3 regions of the Alkalihalobacterium alkalinitrilicum genome follow, and region 3 is predicted to be linked to each of the others. Evidence: riboswitches for the same ligand, from Rfam matches in the RefSeq annotation. Region 3 holds a riboswitch; each other region holds the start of a gene.
The links. A riboswitch is a leader RNA that binds a small molecule or an ion and turns the genes downstream of it on or off. The one in region 3 is predicted to bind thiamine pyrophosphate.
Positions count from the first base shown of each region.

Region 1: linked by a shared signal. The riboswitch ahead of thiE (thiamine phosphate synthase) and the one ahead of BK574_RS25360 (acetylornithine deacetylase) in region 3 are both predicted to bind thiamine pyrophosphate.
Region 2: linked by a shared signal. The riboswitch ahead of thiC (phosphomethylpyrimidine synthase ThiC) and the one ahead of BK574_RS25360 (acetylornithine deacetylase) in region 3 are both predicted to bind thiamine pyrophosphate.

Region 1 covers NZ_KV917368.1:2,572,205-2,579,700, forward strand. The annotation lists partial or broken gene BK574_RS28415 (DUF1385 domain-containing protein) at 1-244, opposite strand, end outside; gene BK574_RS12295 (hypothetical protein) at 261-854, opposite strand; gene thiD (bifunctional hydroxymethylpyrimidine kinase/phosphomethylpyrimidine kinase) at 983-1,780, opposite strand; gene thiO (glycine oxidase ThiO) at 1,799-2,908, opposite strand; gene BK574_RS12310 (thiazole synthase) at 2,924-3,706, opposite strand; gene thiS (sulfur carrier protein ThiS) at 3,711-3,908, opposite strand; gene thiE (thiamine phosphate synthase) at 3,908-4,540, opposite strand; TPP riboswitch at 4,624-4,727, opposite strand; gene BK574_RS12325 (YqgU-like beta propeller domain-containing protein) at 4,798-5,919, opposite strand; gene aspA (aspartate ammonia-lyase) at 6,242-7,496, opposite strand, start outside.
Region 2 covers NZ_KV917368.1:594,428-601,923, forward strand. The annotation lists gene BK574_RS02845 (methyltransferase domain-containing protein) at 1-545, shown strand, start outside; gene BK574_RS02850 (ABC transporter substrate-binding protein) at 529-1,545, shown strand; gene BK574_RS02855 (IS3 family transposase) at 1,765-2,637, opposite strand; gene BK574_RS02860 (transposase) at 2,634-2,957, opposite strand; partial or broken gene thiC (phosphomethylpyrimidine synthase ThiC) at 3,146-4,558, opposite strand; TPP riboswitch at 4,847-4,958, opposite strand; partial or broken gene BK574_RS02870 (glycerate kinase) at 5,203-5,736, shown strand; gene BK574_RS02875 (alpha/beta hydrolase family protein) at 6,360-7,316, shown strand; gene BK574_RS02880 (helix-turn-helix domain-containing protein) at 7,321-7,496, shown strand, end outside.
Region 3 covers NZ_KV917368.1:5,238,790-5,246,285, forward strand. The annotation lists gene tenA (thiaminase II) at 1-607, opposite strand, end outside; gene BK574_RS25360 (acetylornithine deacetylase) at 624-1,901, opposite strand; TPP riboswitch at 2,062-2,163, opposite strand; gene aceA (isocitrate lyase) at 2,802-4,094, shown strand; gene rraA (ribonuclease E activity regulator RraA) at 4,416-4,895, opposite strand; gene dapD (2,3,4,5-tetrahydropyridine-2,6-dicarboxylate N-acetyltransferase) at 5,136-5,858, shown strand; gene BK574_RS25380 (acetylornithine transaminase) at 5,931-7,148, shown strand; gene BK574_RS25385 (N-acetyldiaminopimelate deacetylase) at 7,145-7,496, shown strand, end outside.

The DNA of each region.
Region 1 (7,496 bases), 2.7 Mb from region 3:
TCCAAAATTCGAAACTAAAGAGTAGTAGCAATTTAGGGACAAAAACAAGTCCCATAAAAATAATCGTAAACAGTTTAAACAACGAGGGCATCGAGAAAAAAACTTGGTTTATCATGAAAAAAATTGTTGTTATGTTTACGGGCTTAACCCAATCAGATATTCTACCATTGTTGTTAAAAGCACAAGCAACATATTCTTTTCCAATAAAAAAAATCCCATTTTGATAGGACAAACCTTTAATCATGTTGTCCAATCCTTTCTTATGGTTGTGGAATTGAAGTAAATCGTTCGATAATCCAATGATCAATATCTACGTTAGCGGTAGATAAGCGAGCTTGATCAAATGATAGGCTTTCATGTATCTCCCATGTGTGCATATAACTAATAGAAACGTCAGTACCTATAAACGCCTCGCCCACTATTACAATCTCAAACGATCCCATATTACCGAAACCAATATGATCTTGAAGCTCGTTTGGAAATGTAAACACGACTCCATCATGTACGAGCGTTCCATTCGTTTCATAAATTTCTTTCCCACCATGTTTTAAAATAAGTCGGGCAGATTGGATATATTCCTCACCTATATTATCTTGCTCTCCTTCTCCACCTATTTTTACTCCAATATAATCATCGCCTAACAAACCATCAATAGGCATTTCTTTCCAATCCCAATTACCACTAATTGTTTGAGAAGTTCCGTTGGTTGTTGTTTCAACAACGAAAGACAACACCTGATCTAAAGATTCATTTGTTATTTCATCTGAAGAATTTAAATAATGATATCCTCCATAAAAAATAAACCCCATTAATAGTAGTGGTAATACGATGACAGCGGCATTTCCTTTAAACATAAACAACCACCTTACTCTTGAAATGATGTAGTATTTTTATTGTCTCTAAGTTTCCTTTATTTGTCCACCTTTTGCTTCAATAAGAAAGGCTGATCAAGGATACCTTCCTAAGATCAGCCTGAAAACTTTTACATGTATAAACGGTAAGCAGCATGATTAGTTGGGCCAATACCATTACCAATCGATAAAGAATGAGTAATGGCTGCGCTTATAAATTGCTTAGCCGTTTTCACAGCATCTGCTATTTCATCGCCTTTTGCTAACTGGGCCGCTATAGCCGCTGCAAAGGTACAACCTGTACCGTGTGTGTTTTTTGTACTAACCCGTTCTGCTTCTAAATAGGTGATTGTTTGTCCATCGTATAAAATATCCGTAGATTTTGTATCCCCTTCTAAATGTCCACCTTTTAAGACCACATATTTCGGTCCTAGACCGTGTAATTTTTTGGCTGCACTTTCCATTTCTTCTAACGTTGTCATTTCCTTTATCCCTAAAACTTTTGCTGCTTCTGGCAAATTAGGAGTAATAACTGTAGCCAGCGGAAGAAGTTTCGTCACGAGTGCATCAACAGCCGCATCTTGTAATAACGAAGCCCCACCTTTAGCAATCATTACTGGGTCAACAACGATGTTCTCCACGTTGTATTGTTTTAATTTGTCAGCAACTAATTCAATAATTTCTGGAGAAAAGAGCATCCCTGTTTTTACTGCATCTGTGCCGATATCCGAAAGCACAGCATCTAATTGAGCTTCTATGGCCTCTGCTGTTTGCGGGAAAACACCATGAACTCCTAATGTATTTTGTGCAGTTAATGCGGTGATAACACTCATACCAAACGTTCCCAATTCTTGAAAAGTCTTTAAATCAGCTTGGATGCCTGCTCCTCCACCACTGTCAGATCCTGCAATTGTTAATGCTTTGTTCATACTTATTTCACCTTCCTTTTAACTAAAACGCTCAGGTGCAAACGAAGTTAACGGTACTATTTCTTGTTTTTTATCGAGAAGATCTGCAACAATATGTGCTGTGACAGGACTTAGTAAAATACCATTTCGATAATGACCCGCTGCGAAAATGATCTCAGGTACATTCGACAAACCACCAATTAATGGATAGCCATCTTGAGTAGCAGGTCTAAGTCCAGCCCACGTATGAAAGGGAACTTCACTTTCTAAAAAAGGTAATACTTTTTTATTCCAATTCGTTAATCTACGAATCCCTTTTTCTGTTACCGTAGTGTCAAAACCCGCAATATCCTCGGAAGCCCCATTAACAAGTGTTCCGTTTGCTTTTGGAACTAAATAACCTTGGCTCGTATAAATTATATGTTTTACCTTACCCACGGGAATGTTGTATGCACAAATTTGCCCTCGAATCGGGTAAACAGGAATATTGAGACCAAACACATTTTCTAATTCTTTCGCCCACGCACCATTACTTATAACTAGACGGTCCCCAGAGAACTTTTGTCCATTTTTGGCACAGACACTAATTTCAGACTGCCAACGCTCTAGATGCACTTCTTCTAAATGATCAAAAATTTTCACACCTAGTTTTCGACAGCCTTCCTCGAGAGCTTTTACGTAATCTGGTGCATACACATGACTTTCTTCTGGATAATACATCGCGGCAATCATTTCACGTGATAACTCTTTTTCTAACTTAAATAAATCTTCTCCATAAAGGATTTCAGCTGTTGCACCAAACTGCCCTTGCCATTGTAGTCTCGTCTCAAGAGCAAGAAGATCAGCTTCATGGTATACACAGTGTAAACTTCCAGAATTACTGTATTCAAAGTCAATACCTGATATGTCCTTAACATCTTCTTGCCATTTTGGATATAGCCTTAAACTCTCAAGACAAAGTCTAAAGAAATCATCTGGGTCTTCGCCAATTTCAGAAAATGGTGCGAGCATTCCTGCGGCGGCACCTGAAGCTTGACCACCACAAGCCACTTTTTCTAACACTGTAACGTCGTGCCCTCGTCTTTGACACTCAAAAGCTGTCGCAAGACCAATAATACCCCCACCTAGTACGACAATCCGTTCTCCCATATAAATCCACTCTTTCTATTTCAAGATCAACGACTCGTAAGCACTACTCGCTGTAGCATATCGTTTTTGCGGAATTCGACCTGCCAAATAAGACATTCTACCAGCTTCTATAGCATAGCGCATCGCTGTTGCCATCTTTACAGGATCTTTTGCTTTTGCAACAGGTGTGTTCATTAAGACTCCATCAACACCTAACTCCATTGCTTGAACTACGTCCTTTGCCGATCCTAGTCCCGCATCCACAATAATCGGAACGTTAGCTTCTTCAACAATTAACGATAAATTATAAGGATTTAGAATGCCTAATCCCGTTCCAATTGGTGCTCCTCCAGGCATAACGGCAGCCGCACCAGCCTCTTCTAACCTCTTACACAGGACTGGGTCGTCCGAAGTATAAGGGAGTACAACGAAACCTTCTTTTGCAAGAACTTCTGTTGCTTTTAAAGTCTCTATTGGATCAGGTAATAACGTTTTTTCATTGACACTTATCTCGATCTTAATCCAATCACTTAACCCACTTGCTTTCGCTAAACGAGCAATCCGGATCGCTTCATCCGCTGTTTTGGCTCCTGATGTATTTGGTAAGTACGTAAACGTTTGACCTTCTAAGTGTTGTAAGATCGCATCTTCATCTGGAGCTTCTAAATTCACACGCCGAATGGCAAATGTTAAAACGTCAGAACCAGATGCTTTTATGGCTTCATTTTGTACAAACGGATTAGGGTATCGCCCTGTACCAATAAAGAAACGTGAAGACAACTCTTTTCCTGCGATGATGAATTTATCATTATTATTCATATAATCATCCGCCTCCTACAAAGTGAACTAGTTCAATTTTCATTCCAGGTTCAACCATTGTATCTTCCCAATTACTCCGATCAACAATTTCTCCATTTACTTCAGTTACTACTAAATCTTTCTCTAATCCATAATGTTTTACAATATCTATAAGTGTTTTAACTTCTAATTCAACCGTTTCACCATTAATATATAATTCCATTACACCTTCACCTTTTGATCAATTTTTTGAATGAATTGTTGACAAACAGATTTAATGTCATCAGTTCCGACAATTTCACTAATAGCACAAATTCGAGTTGCTCCAGCCTCTAACACTTGATCGACATTATGAAGCTTAATTCCACCAATAGCTACGAAAGGGATCGTGATTTCCTTTACGACTTGACGGATATAATCAGTCGTAACAGGATCTACAACATCGACTTTACTTTTAGTCGGGAAAATCGGACCTACACCAATATAATCTGCACCAGCACGTTCAGCTTCTCTAGCTTCTTCTATCGCATGAGTGGAAAGTCCAATTATCTTGTCCTTCCCTACTATTTTTCTTGCTTCTTCAATCGGTAAATCATCTTGCCCAATATGAATACCGTCTGCATCCACGGCGAGTGCCACATCAATATGATCATTAACAATAAACGTTACTCCATATTTTTTCGTTAACTCTCGTAATTGCTTTCCTTTTTCAAAGACCACTTTCTTTGAATTAGTTTTATCTCTTAATTGAATGATATCCGACCCACCGATAATCGCTTGTTCCATTACTGTTATTAAATCACGACCCTGATGAAATTCTTCACCAGTAATTGTATAAAGTTTAAACTCTCTCATTTTCTAGCTGTCTCCCTTCTTTACCTCTAAAAATTAAATAAAGCCGTAACCCAACGACGGATTACGGCTAGATATTGATAAGTAAATCAAATCTTCGACTTTCCTACGCTGGGATCACCAGATCAGGTTCGAGGGTAAAAGGTTCCTTTTTCTCAGCCCACTTTGATAGGCACCCCTAGTCACACTATAAACTTTTTAATAATGTTCTTCCTTTCATTATGACACAATTTTTATAGATTACAACCATTACCCTACCTTCATTCCAAGAGGAAATGCTTTGTTTTATTTGTTAAATTAATTAACCATTCATATTGATTCCCATACAACATCCATTTTCCATCAGGTGAAAGCTTTAATGGGGATTGAAGATCTACATCAACTACTTTTTGTTCTGTACCCGTTTCAACATTGTACTTTGTTAATTCATAAGGAGCATCATAACTGAAAAAATCACCACTATATAACGGTTTTAAATAATAAAATAAATGCTCATTTGCATCATATTCATGAAATGGAATCCACCATTGTTCAGAGTACGTATTTAACGTCGGAATTTCTAACTCTCCAATCATATCTTCGTTTTGATAGATCTGATAAATCGAATTTTCGGCTTCTAACGAATCAACCGAAACAGCTACGAGAATAGTATCAGCAAAAGTAAAAAAAGCAATGACTTCATCTAAAAACTTTTCTGTTTCGTTTGTATTTAAATTATACTTAAAAATCGGTGCATAAAAACTTGGAGCAAAAGATGCCCATTCCAGAAATGCTATTTCATCTACATTGATCCATTGAAAATACATCTTCTCAAGATCTAGTTGAACTAATTTTTCTTCTTTTAAATTAAGACGATAAACATCGTAATCCCAATCAGGGAGGAATGAAATAATAATAAGTTCATCATGATTGTAAGGATTCCAAAAGAGAGAAAATTCTTCCCCCACTTCACTTAATGAATAAACCAACTCTCCTTCTTTATTAATAAAATAAAGAGGCGAGGTTAACTCATAAGTTGATGTTTGAACAGCAAAGTAGGAATAATCATAGTTTGCTTCAACCGAAAGAATAGGCTCGTCGATTTGAAAGAATTCAACTGTCTCACTTGTCTTTAAATTCACTAGATCTAAATAAGAAATCGCATTTTCATCTCTTAGCAACAAAATCGTTTGACTATCATACCAACCACTTATTTCAACAAAGCTATACGGATTCATTTGAATTGGGGTATGGAAAATAGTTTCTTTCATTACACCTAATTTTTTTTCAATCAAGTTGTAGTTTTTTTGAGGGTGATTTAATACGACATTATCTTTCGTAGTGCATCCAATAGTAAAAATCATAAGGAAGGTTAATACGAAAAACAGAGATTTACTTTTCATTCGAACCTCCGTTTAAACTTCTTCTTTTAAAATTTGTTCTAAATCGTAATTTTCATTATTACACGTTTTTTCAGTTTGCTCAATAAAAATACACTAAAAGTAAACTTATGTGATAAAGTGAAATTTCATTCCATTCTAGGGGCTCGCACGACATGAAGTCACACTCCAAGCACGTTGTGAATTTAGTTTGACTTTAAGTGTAATATGTCCCATTAAGTCTTTGTTGGTTTCTCAAAGCCTTGATGTAGAGCCTTAGTGCCAGTTTAAATTAACTTGACAAGGAATGCTGAGCACCCCTTGTCAAATAAAAGTTTCTTATACCTTAATTATATATAAATTTAGCCCCTGCTATTCCAGGGTTCGTCATCTCTTTTGGTTCTAAAATTTCATTTAATTCTTCTTCTGAAAGTATGCCTCTTTCAATACAAATTTCTCGAACTGGACGATTTGTTTGTATAGCCTCTTTTGCAATTCGACTTGCAGTTTCGTACCCTACATGTGGATTAATGGCTGTTATAATTCCTACACTTCTTTCCACCATTTCTCTGCACCTTTCAATATTAGCTGTAATCCCTTCAATTGTATATTGTCTAAATACTTTTATACCATTTTGTAAAATTGATAATGATTGTAACAAGTTAAATACTAATACTGGCTCCATTACATTTAACTCCAACTGTCCCGCTTCCGAAGCTAAGCTAATCGTATGATCGTTTCCAATGACTTGAAACGAAATTTGATTAATCACTTCACACATAACAGGATTTACCTTCCCTGGCATAATGGATGATCCTGGTTGCCGTGCAGGTAAATTAATTTCATTTAACCCTGTTCGAGGACCCGAGCTCATTAATCTTAAATCATTGGCTATTTTCGATAAATTAATTGCTAATATTTTTAAAGCACTTGATAACTCGGTGTAAGCATCTGTATTTTGCGTAGCATCCACAAGATCTTCTGCTGTTTTAAAAGGTAAATGAGTGATGTCAGCTAAATACTTGGCCACTTTTTTAATATACTCAGGTAACGCATTTAAACCAGTTCCGACTGCCGTTGCTCCCATATTAATTTGATATAATTCATTTAGAGATCCCATTAGGCGTCGTAAATCGCGAGTAATGACTCGACGATAAGCACCAAATTCTTGTCCCAACCGTATAGGGACAGCGTCTTGAAGGTGAGTACGACCCATTTTAATGACACTATCAAATTCTTGTTCTTTTTCTGACAGAACCTGGATTAAATCTTCAAGTTCCTTTGTCAAACCTTTAGCTAAGTTTAAACAGGCGATATGAATAGCTGTCGGAAAAGCGTCATTGGTTGACTGAGCCATATTTACATGCGTATTCGGACTGACTTTTATATACTCGCCCTTCTTACCACCTAAAAACTCAATCGCTCGATTCGCAATTACTTCATTTGCATTCATATTAAAGGACGTACCTGCCCCGCCTTGAATAGCGTCTACGATGAAGTGGTCATTGAGTTTACCTTCTATTACTTCTTCAGAAGCTTCTACAATTGCATCAGCAATTTGTGGATTCAATGCTCCAACATCACGGTTGGCTAAAGCTGCT
Region 2 (7,496 bases), 4.6 Mb from region 3:
GATTTATAGCAATCGATATTATCCTCCCACCTAATGAAAATAAGTGGGATTTTCATCAATGTAAACAATGGGGGAAGAAACGAATTTATCAAACGATTCATGGGAAAACATTTTTATCTAGACAAATTTTCGAAACGACGATGACGTATGAAACGTATGAGCGAAACATGAAACAATCAGAATTTAAAGTAGACCGAGAGTACAGTTTAATTCTTCCTCGAGAATTAAGTTATTTATTAAAGATAGAAGGGTTTGAAGTACTCGGAATGCATGAAAATTTTCAAACGACAAACCCAAATACTATGGTCACTAGCTTAATGCCCCACTTAGTTAAAAACACTGCTCAATTAAAAAGAGATGAAACACTTGAGGAAGAATTAAATTATCCAACACGAAATTTACGTGCTTATGAATCTAATGTATGGACAAATGGCGGGTATCCATTGCCTATACAAGGAGATATAACAAACCAACAGCAAAGTAGCCATTGGACAATTATTGCAAAATATACGATTAGGGAGAATGAAGATGAAAAAAATAAATAAAATGAAGACGATATTATTAGGCCTAGTAACAGCAACCTTATTAGTTGGATGTGGACAAGAGGCGAGTTCAAACCAAGAAGCAGAAGGAACAACAGGGTCTCTATCGGAAGAAACGTCAAATGAGGAAACTCAAGAAAGTGTATATGAAACAGTTGAAATTGAAAATAATGAGGAACTATTAGTCTTTACAGAGCCACCTCAGCGTGCGGTCACGTTAAATCAACACGTTACAGAAGTGATGTTAGCGTTAGGGTTAGAAGAATTTATGGTTGGTACGGCATACCTTGATGATGAAGTATTACCTGACTTTAAAGAAGCGTATGAGGCGATCCCAGTATTATCCGATCAATATCCATCACAAGAAGTCTTTTTAGCAGAAGAACCAGATTTTGCTTATGCAGGCTGGGCAAGTGCATTTCGTGAAGACAATATTGGGACAGTACAGCAATTAAAAGAGTTTGGTATTAACGCCTATTTACACGAGTCTTCAACAAAAATCGGTCCATCCATTGATGATATTTATACAGATATTCGCAATATTGCCCGTATTTTCAATGTGGAAGAAAGAGGAGAACAATTAATTGCTTCAATGGAAGAAGAGTTGGAAGAAATTCAGAAAAACATCCCAGAAGTAACAGAAAAAAAGAAAGTGTTTGTCTTTGATAGTGGAGATACAGCACCGTTTACTGTTGCACAAAATTTCTTGAATTCATTAATTACGTTAGCTGGTGCGGAAAATATTTTTAGTGAGATTGATAAAAACTGGGCTGAAGTTAGTTGGGAAGAAGTAGTTGATCGTGACCCTGAAGTAATCATCATTGTAGATTATGGTGAAACAACTGCTGAAGAGAAAAAAGAGACGTTGCTTCAACACCCAGCGCTTGAAAATGTCACTGCTATTGAGAATGAAGAGTTTATCGTCATTCCATTGTCAGCCGCTGCAGAAGGGGTTAGAGTACCGTATGCCCTAGATATATTAGTTAATGGTTTGTATAAATAAAATTCAATTGTTATTCTGGACCTATGTCAAGAAAGTGGACACCTAAATAACGAATTTTAGTTTTGTCATATTACAAAAACAGTAGGCCCTTCTTCATTTTTTAAAAGCATAGATGATGCCGTGGATGCATCAAGCCCAAACCGCTTGACCCAACCACTCTATCATCTGGTAGATGGTTAGGTGAAGAAGGAACCTCACTGCCTAACCTAGTGCGTAAGATCAAGCTGATTGTCCGGTAAATTGTTTTGCGTATTGAACTGGTGGCACATATCCAATAGACCCGTGAATCCTTTTTCTATTGTAGAAAAACTCGATATACTGATAAATTTCGTTATACGCTTGTTGCTTGGTTTTAAATCGACGACCTCGTACGAGCTCTTTCTTTAAAATACTGAAAAATGATTCTGCACAAGCGTTGTCATAACAGTTTCCAGTCCGACTCATGCTTGCCTCCATACCATAGCTTTCAAGTCTTTGGCGATAGTCATTAGACGTATATTGTGTTCCACGATCTAAATGGTGAATTAATCCTTTTTCTGGCTTTTTAGACTCATATGCATCACCCAGCGCTTCCAAAACGAGCTCATTTGCCATGTGACTTTTCAGACTCCAGCCTACAATTTCACGAGTACAAAGATCTAAAACAGTGGCCAAATATAACTTCCCTTCACGACAAGGAATGTAAGTGATATCTGATGCCCAGACTCTGTTAGGAGTAGCTATGTTAAATTCCTGGTTTAACTTATTTGGAGCGATTGGATTCGTATGGTTAGAATCAGTTGTTACTACCTTAAATTTCTTTGAAACGCAAGAACGCAATCCAAGCTCATTCATGTATTTGCCGACTGTACGCTCACTAATAGTGTAGTTTTCATTTAATAACTTTTGAGTGATTTTAGGACTACCGTAACACTCGTCATTATCGTAAAAATGGTATTTGATGCGCTCTTGAACCTTTATTTTACGTTGTTCTTGGTTACTGACCTCATGTTTTAGCCACTTGAAAAAGCCGCACCGAGATACTTCTAGCACTTTACACATCTTCATCACCGAGAATTCGAAGCGATGCTTCTCAATGAACTCAAACCTCATGGCCGTGGTCTGCTGAAGATGTGCACCGCCTTTTTTACAATAGCTAATTCTTCTTTTGTGGCGGCTATCTCTTGGTCTTTTTCTTTTAATTGGCGATCTTTATCACGTAGCTGTTGCTCTAACTGACGAAGCCGCTCTTCACTTGTTAGTGATTCATTATCAAACTCGCGATATTGAGTCATCCACTGATGTAGGCAACTAAGCGGAATATCTAATTCCTGTGCAATATCTCTCATCGTTTTCTTTTGCTTTTGTTCTTGTGCAAATTTAACTGTTTGTCGTTTAAATTCTTCATTATACCTTTGCCGATGTTCACCCATGGGGAACCCCTCCTTGTTATTATCATCATATCCAATAATGATGTTCGTTAAAGGGGTGTCCACTTTTTATTCTAGCAGCACAGAAGACCTTATTTGATGAAAATTATGAGAAAAGAACTCAAACAATACTCAATAGCGGTATCTCAGTCCGTTTACATCTTAGTTTCACTATTTTCTCACTTACGCATTTAACGGTAAATTTTACTTCCTTGTTTTTTGAATTCTTCTGACTTCCTATCCATTTCTTCTATTAATAATGTTTGTTTATCGATGCCTTTTTCTTTTGCGGTTTGACGGAGATCGTGTGAAATTTTCATACTACAAAATTTAGGGCCGCACATTGAACAGAAATGAGCAGTTTTAGCACCTTCTGCTGGTAATGTTTCATCGTGGAAGCTCATTGCCTTTTCAGGATCGAGTGATAAGTTGAATTGGTCGCGCCAGCGAAATTCAAAGCGCGCCTTCGATAACGCATCGTCACGCTTCTGTGCATTTGGATGACCTTTTGCTAAGTCAGCCGCATGGGCAGCAAGTTTATAAGTGACAACACCTTCATGGACATCATCTTTATTCGGTAAGCCTAAATGTTCTTTCGGTGTGACATAGCAAAGCATCGCAGTACCGTATGAGGGGATCATTGCAGCACCGATTGCTGAAGTTATGTGGTCATATCCAGGTGCGATATCCGTCGTTAATGGACCAAGTGTATAGAAGGGTGCCTCGTTACAAATTTCAAGTTGTTTATCCATATTTTCTTTAATTTTGTGCATTGGAACATGGCCTGGTCCTTCGATCATCACTTGAACGTCATGCTCCCAAGCAATTTTGGTTAATTCGCCTAATGTTTCTAGCTCAGCAAATTGAGATTCATCATTAGCATCAGCAATCGAACCTGGTCGTAAACCATCACCTAATGAAAAAGCGATATCATATGTTTTCATGATTTCACAAATTTCAGCGAAGTGAGTATTGAGAAAGTTTTCTTGATGGTGAGCAAGTCACCATGCGGCCATGATGGAACCTCCTCTAGAAACAATACCCGTTAAGCGATGAGCTGTTAGTGGAACATAGCGTAGTAAAACCCCCGCATGAATTGTGAAGTAATCAACGCCTGGCTCAGCTTGTTCAATTAATGTATCTCGATAAACTTCCCATGTTAAGTCTTCAGCTACTCCATTTACTTTTTCGAGTGCTTGGTAAATAGGCACTGTCCCCACTGGAACTGGACTGTTTCGACTAATCCACTCTCTTGTAGTATGTATATGCTTCCCAGTTGATAAGTCCATAATCGTATCAGCGCCCCAACGAATTGCCCAAGTCATCTTCTCAACTTCTTCTTCAATAGATGAGCTAACGGCAGAGTTACCAATATTAGCATTAATTTTCACATGGAAGTTACGACCGATAATCATCGGTTCACTTTCGGGATGGTTGATGTTTGACGGGATAATCGCTCTTCCAATAGCCACTTCAGATCTCACAAATTCAGGGTCTAACCCTTCACGGATGGCGATAAATTCCATTTCTGGAGTTATGATTCCTTTTTTAGCATAGTGGAGTTGTGTTACATTTTTTCCTTGTCTTGCTCGTAGTGGTTCTTTATTTGATGTATCAAAGATTTCTACAGCCTTTGTTTTATCTATATCAATAAAACCTTTCTTACTGTTTGGAAATGGGTTAAGCATTGACATAAAAAAATCCTCCTAAGATTGATTTAGTTCATGTTGCTTGAACCGATCATGGAGGAGGGGAAATTAAAATATGAAAGAATAGTTAGTAATCCATATTTATTTTTGCAGCTGGCCATGTTAACTCGACTGTCATCAGTCATAGTCACTATGAATGGAGCTGTGCAAATAAAAAGACCGCCAAAAAGCGGTCGAATGGACATATGTATTCTACAAAATCCCTCCGCTAGCATTACCTAGATCAGGTTCACGGTCGACAACAGTACTAGTTGTCCTCTCAGCCCCTTACTATGGAGCTCCCGTTTTCTTCAGTTGTATTATTAAACTATCACATATTCTATAGGTTTAGAATTGTTCTTTTGTAGGAAAAGGTATTTCGGCTGAAATGTAGTACAGTAGAATTATAATAATAGTTATGAGGTGAAACCAATGAAAGTTTTAATCGCACCTGATTCTTTAAAGGTAGTTTGTCAGCCCTCGATGTTTCACACTGTATGAAGAAGGGAGTTCAACAATCGTTACCAGGAGCAACTATCGATTGTTAACCTTTAGCAGATGGAGGGGAAGGAACGATCGACGAATTAATTTCAAATACGAATGGCCAGATTTATACAGAACATGTGCAAGGTCCTCTTGGAGAAGTTGTTACTGCAAAGTGGGGAATGTTGGGTGATGGAATGACGGCAATTATTGAAATGGCTGAAGCTCCAGGTATCACATTGTTGCCATCTCATAAACTTAATCCGTTGAAAACATCTACTTATGGGACTGGACAGTTAATAAAAAGTGCAATGGATAAGGGATGTAAAAAAATAACAATCGGAATTGGCGGTAGTGCGACGAATGATGGTGGTGCTGGAATGGCTTCGGCACTAGGGGTTAAATTTTTTGATAAAAATGAGGTTGAATTAGAACCTGGTGGAGGGAGCCTTGCGGTAATGTACCAAGGGGAAATTGTAGAGACCTTCACTCATTGGGAACGTGAGCAACTTAAGCATCCCTATTCACAATTACTCTTTGATACAATGAATAAAGGACAAAAGATTCATAGGGGATGGCCGATTGTATCGAAAAGTACCTTGTCAATGTGACAAATACTATATTTCTGTTCGATTAGGAGAATCGGGAGAGATGCATTGCTTTGTCATAATCGCCACTAAATAATACAATTGTTGTTTTTTCTTTATGTCATAGTTGTTCCTCCTCTTAATGACAAAGTATATGTTTCTCCTGTTCAAGCACTCATACCTGGAATTACATTAATCACATTAACATTTACTCTATTAAAAGGGCTATATTGATCGGCAAGAAAAATTTTTATCTAACACAATATGAACATCGCGTTGTAAATTTCTCTATTTTATCAAGTAACAAAGCATAAAGCTAAATGAACTGAAAATTGAAGGAAATTGAATTATGCCAACACATTCTCATACTCTTGCGCAAGCCGACTCGAAGCGCTAGAAAGCACTTGCTTTGTTATATAATTGAATGAGGAAACACTTTTAACGTGAAAACAAGCCATTCTCAAGAAAAACACATCTAGACATAAATGAAGAATTAACATAGGTGTTTTATGGGGGATAGATGAATAAGTCGGTTTAAAACAACCATTCAAAATTTTCACAGTATACTAAATGGGTCATTATTGGTATAATATTATCATTATTGATAATGATAATATTATACCAGTGGCCCATATAGGAGGTAATTTATGATGAATAGAAGAGAAGAACGAATTAAAATCGAAGAAAAAGCCTTGTTAGGTGCAACAATATCGTTTCCCGAATCGACTGAACAAAAGGTTCCAGCAGTTTTATTAATTGCTGGGTCGGGTGCAGGTGACCGGGATGGGAACATGCCTAAATTACAACTTAATCTTTATAAAATGATTGCAGATGGATTAGCTGAAGCAGGATTTATTTCCCTCCGCTATGATAAAAGAGGTGTTGGAGAAAGTGAAGGGGAATTAAACAAAGTTGGATTATGGGATTTAGTTGATGATGCTGAAAGTGCATTACAGTTTTTAAGAAATCTTACTAACGTTGATCAAGAGCAGGTATATGTGTTAGGTCATAGTGAAGGAACAATATTAGCGACGGCTCTTAATGAGAGAGCATCACTAGCGGGGTTAATTCTTATCGCAGGAGCTGCTGATACAATAGAAGAAGCGACTAAATATCAGCGAGAATTAGCTTATGAAGAATTAAATAATGAGTCAGGAATCAAAGGTTGGTTAATAAAAAAATTAAAAATTACAAATAAAGCAGAAAAGAAAACTCAAAAGATTTTCGCTAAAATGTCTAAGAGTGACAAAGATGAAATTCGAGTTCAACTTTTTGCCAAGCTACCAGCTAAATGGTTTAGAGAGCATTTCCAATTTGACCTTTATGGTTCAATGGAAAATATCACTTGTCCTGTCCTTGCGATCAATGGTACAAAAGATATACAAACGAAAGTTGAAAATGTCTATAAAGTACCTGAACTTGTTAATGGACCATCGGAAGTACATGTGATTGAAGGAATGAATCATATTTTAAGGTATCAAGAAGGTGATGTTTCCATTCAAAAAGTAAAAAGCGTATATCAAGCGCAAGCGAGTAAACGATTACATCCCGACCTAATGCATATCATTACGAATTGGCTAGAGAGAAATCATGCAGGGAGGTAAAAAAGTGTCAAAGGGAGATGTTATCTTACATCCAGTTAGAATGCGAATTATTCAATCATTATTAAAACGATCACTAACAGTTCAAGAACTAATGGAGTGGCTTCCTGATATTCCACAAGCTACATTATATAGGCAATTAAAGGTGTTAACAGATAGCCATGTGATATACATTTCAAATGA
Region 3 (7,496 bases):
TATTTAGGAAAATTTCTTCGAGGTTTGCTAGTTCTGCTTCTGTTTTTCCTTCTGTTAATTCGTTCATTAAAGTAATTAACCAATCCGCTAATTCCCCAAATTCCTCAGAAGCATACATTTTAACCCATTCACCGTATGTTTCATTTTCAAGTGCACCAGGTATTTTACTAAGTTCAGTTCCAATTTCAAAATAGCTCCAAGTACATGGAAGGACAGCAGCGACTAGTTCAGCAAGGGATCCTCTTTGTGACACGTTTAACATATATCCGCTATAAGCTAAAGTAGTAGGAGCAGCTTTTGTTGTTTCAAGCTCATCATCGTTAATACCGAGGCGACGTGCGTACTGTCTATGCAAATCCATTTCTACATTTAAAGTAGAATCAAGTAACTTAGCAAAAGTGGACATCGTTTTAAGGTCTCCTCCTTTCAAGCTACCTAAAGCAAATAAACGGGCATAATCGATTAAATATAAATAATCTTGACGCATAAAAAACTTAAATTTTTCAATGTCTAATGTTCCATGCCCAATTCCTTGAACAAATGGGTGCTTATGATTTTTTTCCCAAATCGGTTTTGCTTTCTCATATAAACGTTCTGTAAATAACATCAAATCACTCCTTTGATTATTTCTTCGTATGACACCAATCATAAATAAATTTTGTCATTACTTTTGTAAATTGAATTAGCTCATCGATAGAGAGTTGTTCATTTACTGCATGTGCATGTTCGAGTTTTCCTGGACCGTAAATGACTGTTGGAATACCAGCTTCACCGAGCCAACCGCCATCGGTAACCGTTGGCGACATTCCAATTGTTACTTTTTCTCTGAATACAACGTCATGAACATTAGCTAGTGTTTGTAGGCCAGCATGATTTTCATCAATAGCTAAGGACGGAAAGATTTCACCACGGTCTTCGATCATCGATGCCCCTCCCCATTGAAAGGTAGGTGGGTTCTCTCTTAGCCAAGGGTCAGCTTTGGCAACGTGAAGAATATGCTCTTCGATTTCTTTCGCGATGTCGTCATGATTTTCATTAGGATAAAAATGGACCGTAATCCAAAGAGCACAACGATCAGCAACAAAAGCCGCATGGCGTCCTCCTTCAATGACAGCTGGGTTAATCGTCGTCATTCCAGGTGGAAAGCCAGGATAGGATTTCGTAACGGCCCAATGTTGCTCTAATTGTTTAAGTCCATCTATAATTTTTGTCATTTTTTCAATTGCGCTAGCTCCGAATAAACCACCACCTGCATGTATCATACTGCGCCGATTCGCATCGTGAAACGTTTGTGGACTTTGGATCGTAATCCAGCCTGTAATAACACCGCCTTGACCTTGAATTTGACAGTTACTAGTATCGACAACGACTGCAAAATCAGCGTTATATCCTTTTTTACAACACTCAAGTGTTCCCGCTTCACCGACTTCTTCACCAATGACGGATTGAAAGGTTAAGTCCCCAGGAAGGTTTATCCCAGCCTCTTTTAGTAGTTTTATTGCAAATAGTGAGCCTGCAAGACCACCTTTCATATCAGCTGCACCGCGTCCATATAAAATATTATCCTTTACAACAGGGGAAAAAGGATCTTGATCCCATTGTTCTCCTTCTTCTACTGAAGCGACATCGATGTGACCGTTAATGAGTAGGCTATTATATTCGTCTGAATTTGATCCAGAAAGGATACCAACGACATTAGGATCACCTTTATATACATCCCATTTATCAATAGAAAAACCTAATTCTTTTAAATATGTAGAAACAAATGTTTGAGCTTCATCTGTGTTCCGCGCTGGAGGACTGGGTGTTTTAAAACGAATTAAAGTTTTGGCTAAATCAATAATCTCTCCTTTACGGTCATTCACCTGGTTTAGTAATGAGATAATTGAAGTTTCTGTCAAAAAAATTCACTCCTTTCAAATAGTAAATATTTAAAGAAACATAAATAACTTTTGAGGAAGTGTTCTCTAAACACGTAAAAAAACCACTTCCTTATAGTTGAGGGAGTGGTTGAATAGTCAGTTGCTAACAAGTAAATGTCTGAGAAGTTATTTATCTCAATGGTCCGACTATCCACTTTCCTCCGCTAGTATTATCTAGATCAGGTTCAAGGGTTTAGGCATTGCCAGTCTCAGCTTTGAAAAAGCACCCCTAGTGGAAATTTTAAATTGTTAAATTATTTATACGTCTGTGTAACAAAGTAACACACTTACAGTAGAAACTCAACTAAAAAGTGTGAAGTACTCCATTATTGTGAAATATTCTGTTTCATAACAGCTTCTCTAGATATTAATATAATATAACAGTAGTCCGAACACATGAAAGGTGAGATTGAATTAGTTTGTATTATATAGATGGTTTTTGATAGCGATTTCAAAAAAAGAGGTAGATTGATAAGCCAAAAAGAAAGTAAAGTATTCAAAAGTGTATTTACCAATGGATAAAGGAGGAGGAAAAAAAGAAGCAGTAAATTAAAGAAAAGTTTTTTGACTAAACAGTTAATAAATTGAATATTGGGACTTTTAATTAAAAAGGAAAAAAAGTGAAAAAAGTAGTTGTGTTTTCTGAAATGCTGTTATATTATAAGGGTGTAAACAACAAACTGTAATAATACAGATTAAGTAGTTCAAGAAATTAGGTAACCTGGTAGTGAAGTTGATTGAGGTATTTCGTATCTTAAACCTAAAGAACTTCTAGAAAACAATTAATCTTTGAAACGAAATTAATTGTGAATGAGGTACTAAGATATTGTTAACTCAGTCATAATTTAAAATTTTTTGAAGAAAAGGGAGATGGAGATTATGGCAAAAGTAAACATTCAAGAGGAAGCAAAAAAATTACAACAACAATGGGATACTGATCCGCGTTGGATGGGCATTGAGCGTCCATATTCAGCTGAAGAGGTAGTAAAATTACGTGGTTCTGTACAAATTGATCATACATTAGCACGACTTGGTTCAGAAAAACTTTGGAAGCTTGTAAATGAAGAGCCTTACGTAAATGCACTTGGTGCACTAACTGGTGGGCAAGCGGTTCAACAAGTGAAAGCTGGATTAAAAGCGATTTACTTAAGTGGGTGGCAAGTAGCAGCGGACGCTAACCTTGCTGGTCATATGTATCCTGACCAAAGTTTATACCCTGCAAACTCAGTACCACAAGTTGTTAAACGTATTAATAACTCTTTACAACGTGCTGATCAAATTCAACATATGGAAGGCGAAGGCGATGTTGATTATTTTGCGCCAATCGTAGCTGATGCTGAAGCTGGTTTTGGTGGACAGCTAAACGTATTTGAGCTAATGAAAGGTATGATTGAAGCTGGTGCTTCTGGAGTTCACTTTGAAGACCAACTAGCTTCTGAGAAAAAATGTGGTCACTTAGGTGGGAAAGTACTTATTCCTACACAAACAGCTGTACGTAACTTAGTATCAGCTCGTCTAGCAGCAGACGTTTCTGGTGTACCAACATTAGTAATTGCTCGTACAGATGCAGATGCAGCTGATTTAATTACAAGTGATATTGATCCAGTTGATGCTCCATTTATTACAGGTGAGCGTACTCCAGAAGGTTTCTACCGTACAAATGCTGGTATTGACCAAGCGATTGCACGTGGTTTAGCATATGCTCCATACGCTGACCTTATCTGGTGCGAAACATCTAAACCAAGCCTTGAAGAAGCGAAGCAATTTGCTGATGCAATTCATGCGAAATTCCCTGGGAAAATGCTTGCATACAACTGCTCGCCTTCATTTAACTGGGAAGCTAATCTTGATAAAGCGACAATTGAAACGTACCAACAAGAGCTTGGAAAAATGGGATACAAATTCCAATTCGTTACACTTGCTGGGTTCCATGCTCTTAACTACAGCATGTTTGAACTTGCTCGTGGCTACAAAACTCGTGGTATGGGTGCTTACTCTGAGCTTCAACAAGCTGAGTTTGCTGCTGAAGAGCATGGCTATACAGCTACTCGTCACCAACGTGAAGTAGGTACTGGTTACTTTGACCAAGTGTCTCAAACTGTTTCTGGTGGTACTTCTTCTACAACAGCTCTTAAAGGTTCAACGGAAGAAGCTCAATTTCAAAAAAACTAATTTTCATAAATTGGTAATTTAACACAACTCTCTCATCAATTTAAATATATTTGATAGGCTAACTCTTCGGTGTTAGCCTCTTTTTTTTTGGTAGAAACCTTTTATAATAAAATGAATGTTTACTACAAATTTTAAAAAGAAATGATCGTATGGATTTCATTCTACGAAAAATCAAAATTGTCAAATTGAAATGATAGAACTGAAAAAAAATTGCTCTCTTACATTAAAACAATACCTTTATCATATAAACATGGAAAAAGAGCACCTTATTAGGTACTCCTCGTGTATTAATTTGGTAACTCACTTATTGTGGTGGGAAAACTAATCTACTTTTTTCTCTGCGATTAGGATTCCATCACTATCTGCGTACACATAATGATTAGGGTGCCAATTCACTCCTGCAAATTGGACAGGAATGTTCGTTTCTCCCTCTCCTTTTTTAATACTTCGAATTGGTGTGGTTCCTATTGCGAATACACCAATATTCATGTTATCAATTTGAGCAGAATCACGAATGCATCCGTTAATAATCACGCCAGCTAAATTACGAGAGACGGCAATTTCAGCTAAGTTGTCTCCCATTAAAGCGCATTTTTTCGAAGCGGCCCCGTCAACAACGAGAACACTTCCTTCTGGTATTTCTTGAAGCGCTTTTTTAACTAGTACATTGTCTTCGAAAACACGTACTGTACATATTGGACCTTCGAATGTTTTCTTCTGTCCAAAAAATTGAAAAATAGGTTCGGCAAGTATTAATTGATCTCCATGTGCGTCGTGTAAATCAGCTGTTTGAATAGACATTGTTCGTCCTCCTAGCGTTATGATGAATAAAAATTCGTCATTTCCTATTAAAATTCCTGCTTTTTTGATAAAGATTTTAACTATTCAAGAGAATTTTTTCATGAATGTGGGAAGTTATAATAGAGGTATGTTAGCTTTTTTGATACAATCATATCATCGGAAAAATTCGTCAGGGCAATCGTCCTCCTGCGACATTTTTCTTATAAACTTTGAAATGAAATATTATTGGAGGCTTGAACAATGAAAATGATGGATGCAAATGAAATTATCTCTTTTATCTCAAATAGCGTGAAAAAGACGCCAGTAAAAGTACATATTAAAGGTGATTTAGAAGGAATCGATTTTGGTTCTGAAACGAAAGCATTTGTTACGGGAAATGTAGGGGTTCTTTTTGGAGAGTGGAAAGAAATTGAAGCTGCTATTCAACAAAATGAAGCAAAAATTGAAGATTATGTTGTAGAAAACGACCGTCGTAACTCTGCAATTCCGCTTTTAGATATGAAAAACATCCAAGCGCGAATTGAACCAGGTGCGATCATTCGTGACCAGGTTGAAATTGGTAACAATGCGGTAATCATGATGGGTGCAAGTATTAATATCGGATCTGTAATCGGTGAAGGTACGATGATTGATATGAACGTAGTAATGGGTGGACGAGCGACAGTAGGTAAGAATTGCCACATTGGTGCAGGATCAGTATTGGCAGGTGTTATTGAGCCACCATCAGCAAAACCAGTTGTCGTTGAAGATGACGTAGTTGTTGGAGCGAATGCTGTAATCCTAGAAGGTGTAACTGTTGGAAAAGGTGCAGTAGTAGCTGCAGGAGCAATTGTAACAGAAGATGTACCGCCGAATACCGTTGTTGCTGGAACCCCAGCTCGTGTCATTAAGGAAATCGATGAGAAAACAAAAGGAAAAACAGAAATTAAGCAAGAATTACGTCGCTTAAACGAAGATAATTAATTTTGAGGATGGCATTCATTGAGCTCAAGCTTGGTGGGTGCCTCAACTCTATCTAAAAAGGAGGCCATTTTGATGACGAATTGGCAAAACCTCGATCAGCAATATTTGATGTCTACATATAATCGTCTTCCAATCACAATCGAAAGAGGTGAAGGTAACCGACTGATTGATACGGAAGGGAAAAGCTATTTGGACTTATTTACGGGTTTAGCAGTTAATGTGTTAGGACATTCTCATCCAGAAATTGTAAAAACAATTAAAGAACAAGGAGAGAAGTTCTTACATATTTCTAATGTATTTTTAAATCAACCAGCTATTCAGTTGGCACAAAAGCTAGTAAATCATTCAATTAACGGGAAAGTGTTCTTTACGAATTCTGGAGCTGAAGCTACAGAAGCAGCCCTCAAACTAATACATAAATGGACGAAAGAAGGCAATAAAGAAAACCGTGGTGTTGTTGTGCTTGAAAAAAGTTTCCATGGTAGAACGCTTGGTGCATTGAAGTTGACTCGCCAGCCTGGAGTGTATCAGGACTTTCCTGTGACGGATATGCCTGTATATGAAGTTGAGCCTCATAACATTGAACAGCTTGAGGAAGTTATCAAGACGAAAAATCCAGCAGCCATACTTATGGAACCAGTCCTCGGTTCAGGTGGGATATTACCATTACAAGAAGAGTATTTACAAGAGGTTTCACGGTTAGCGAAACAATATGGTGTGTTATGTTGTATGGACGAAATTCAAACAGGAATTGGTCGAACAGGCAAGCTGTTTGCTTATCAGCATGCAGGAATTACACCAGACTTAATTTTATTTGCTAAAGGCGTGGGTGGTGGTTTACCGCTTGGAGGAATTATTGTCGCTGAAGAATTAAGTCATCTTTTTAGACCAGGTGACCATGGTACAACCTTTGCGCCATCACCTTTAAGTGCAGCTCTTGGAAATACAGTATTAAGAGTTTTATTAGAAGATGGGGAACTTGACCAATCAGTGAACCGCTCAAATTATTTACATGAAAAATTAAATGAATTAAAGGAAAAACATCCACATATGATAACGGAAATTCGCGGCAAAGGAATGATGGTCGGAATTGTGACAAGCCTTAAAACAGAAGAAGCAAAAGACCTCCAACGTAATTTGTTAGAAGATGGCTATTTAGTCGATGTCACGCAACAAACGATTGTTCGTTTACTACCACCACTTACGCTTACAGAGAGTGAAGTAAACTCATTTGTTGGAGTGTTTGAAACAAATCTTCAACTTGTTAAGGAGAAGGAGCTTAAACAATGATTGATGTTGCCAAACTTATCGAAACAAGAAGAGCACTTCACCAAATTCCCGAACTAGGATTTGAAGAGGTTAAAACTCAAGCATATCTTTTAGATTATATTGCGAAACTACCCCAGGATCACCTTCTGATAAAAACTTGGAAAACTGGGATAGTTGTTAAAGTACATGGTAGCGCTCCCTCCAAGATGATCGGATACCGCGCAGACATTGATGGACTTCCAATGGATGAAGAAACTTCTTACTCTTTTCGTTCTATGCATTCAGGAAAAATGCATGCGTGTGGACACGATTTGCATATGACGATTGCATTAGGTGTGTTAACTCACTTTTCAATCAGTCAACCGAAAG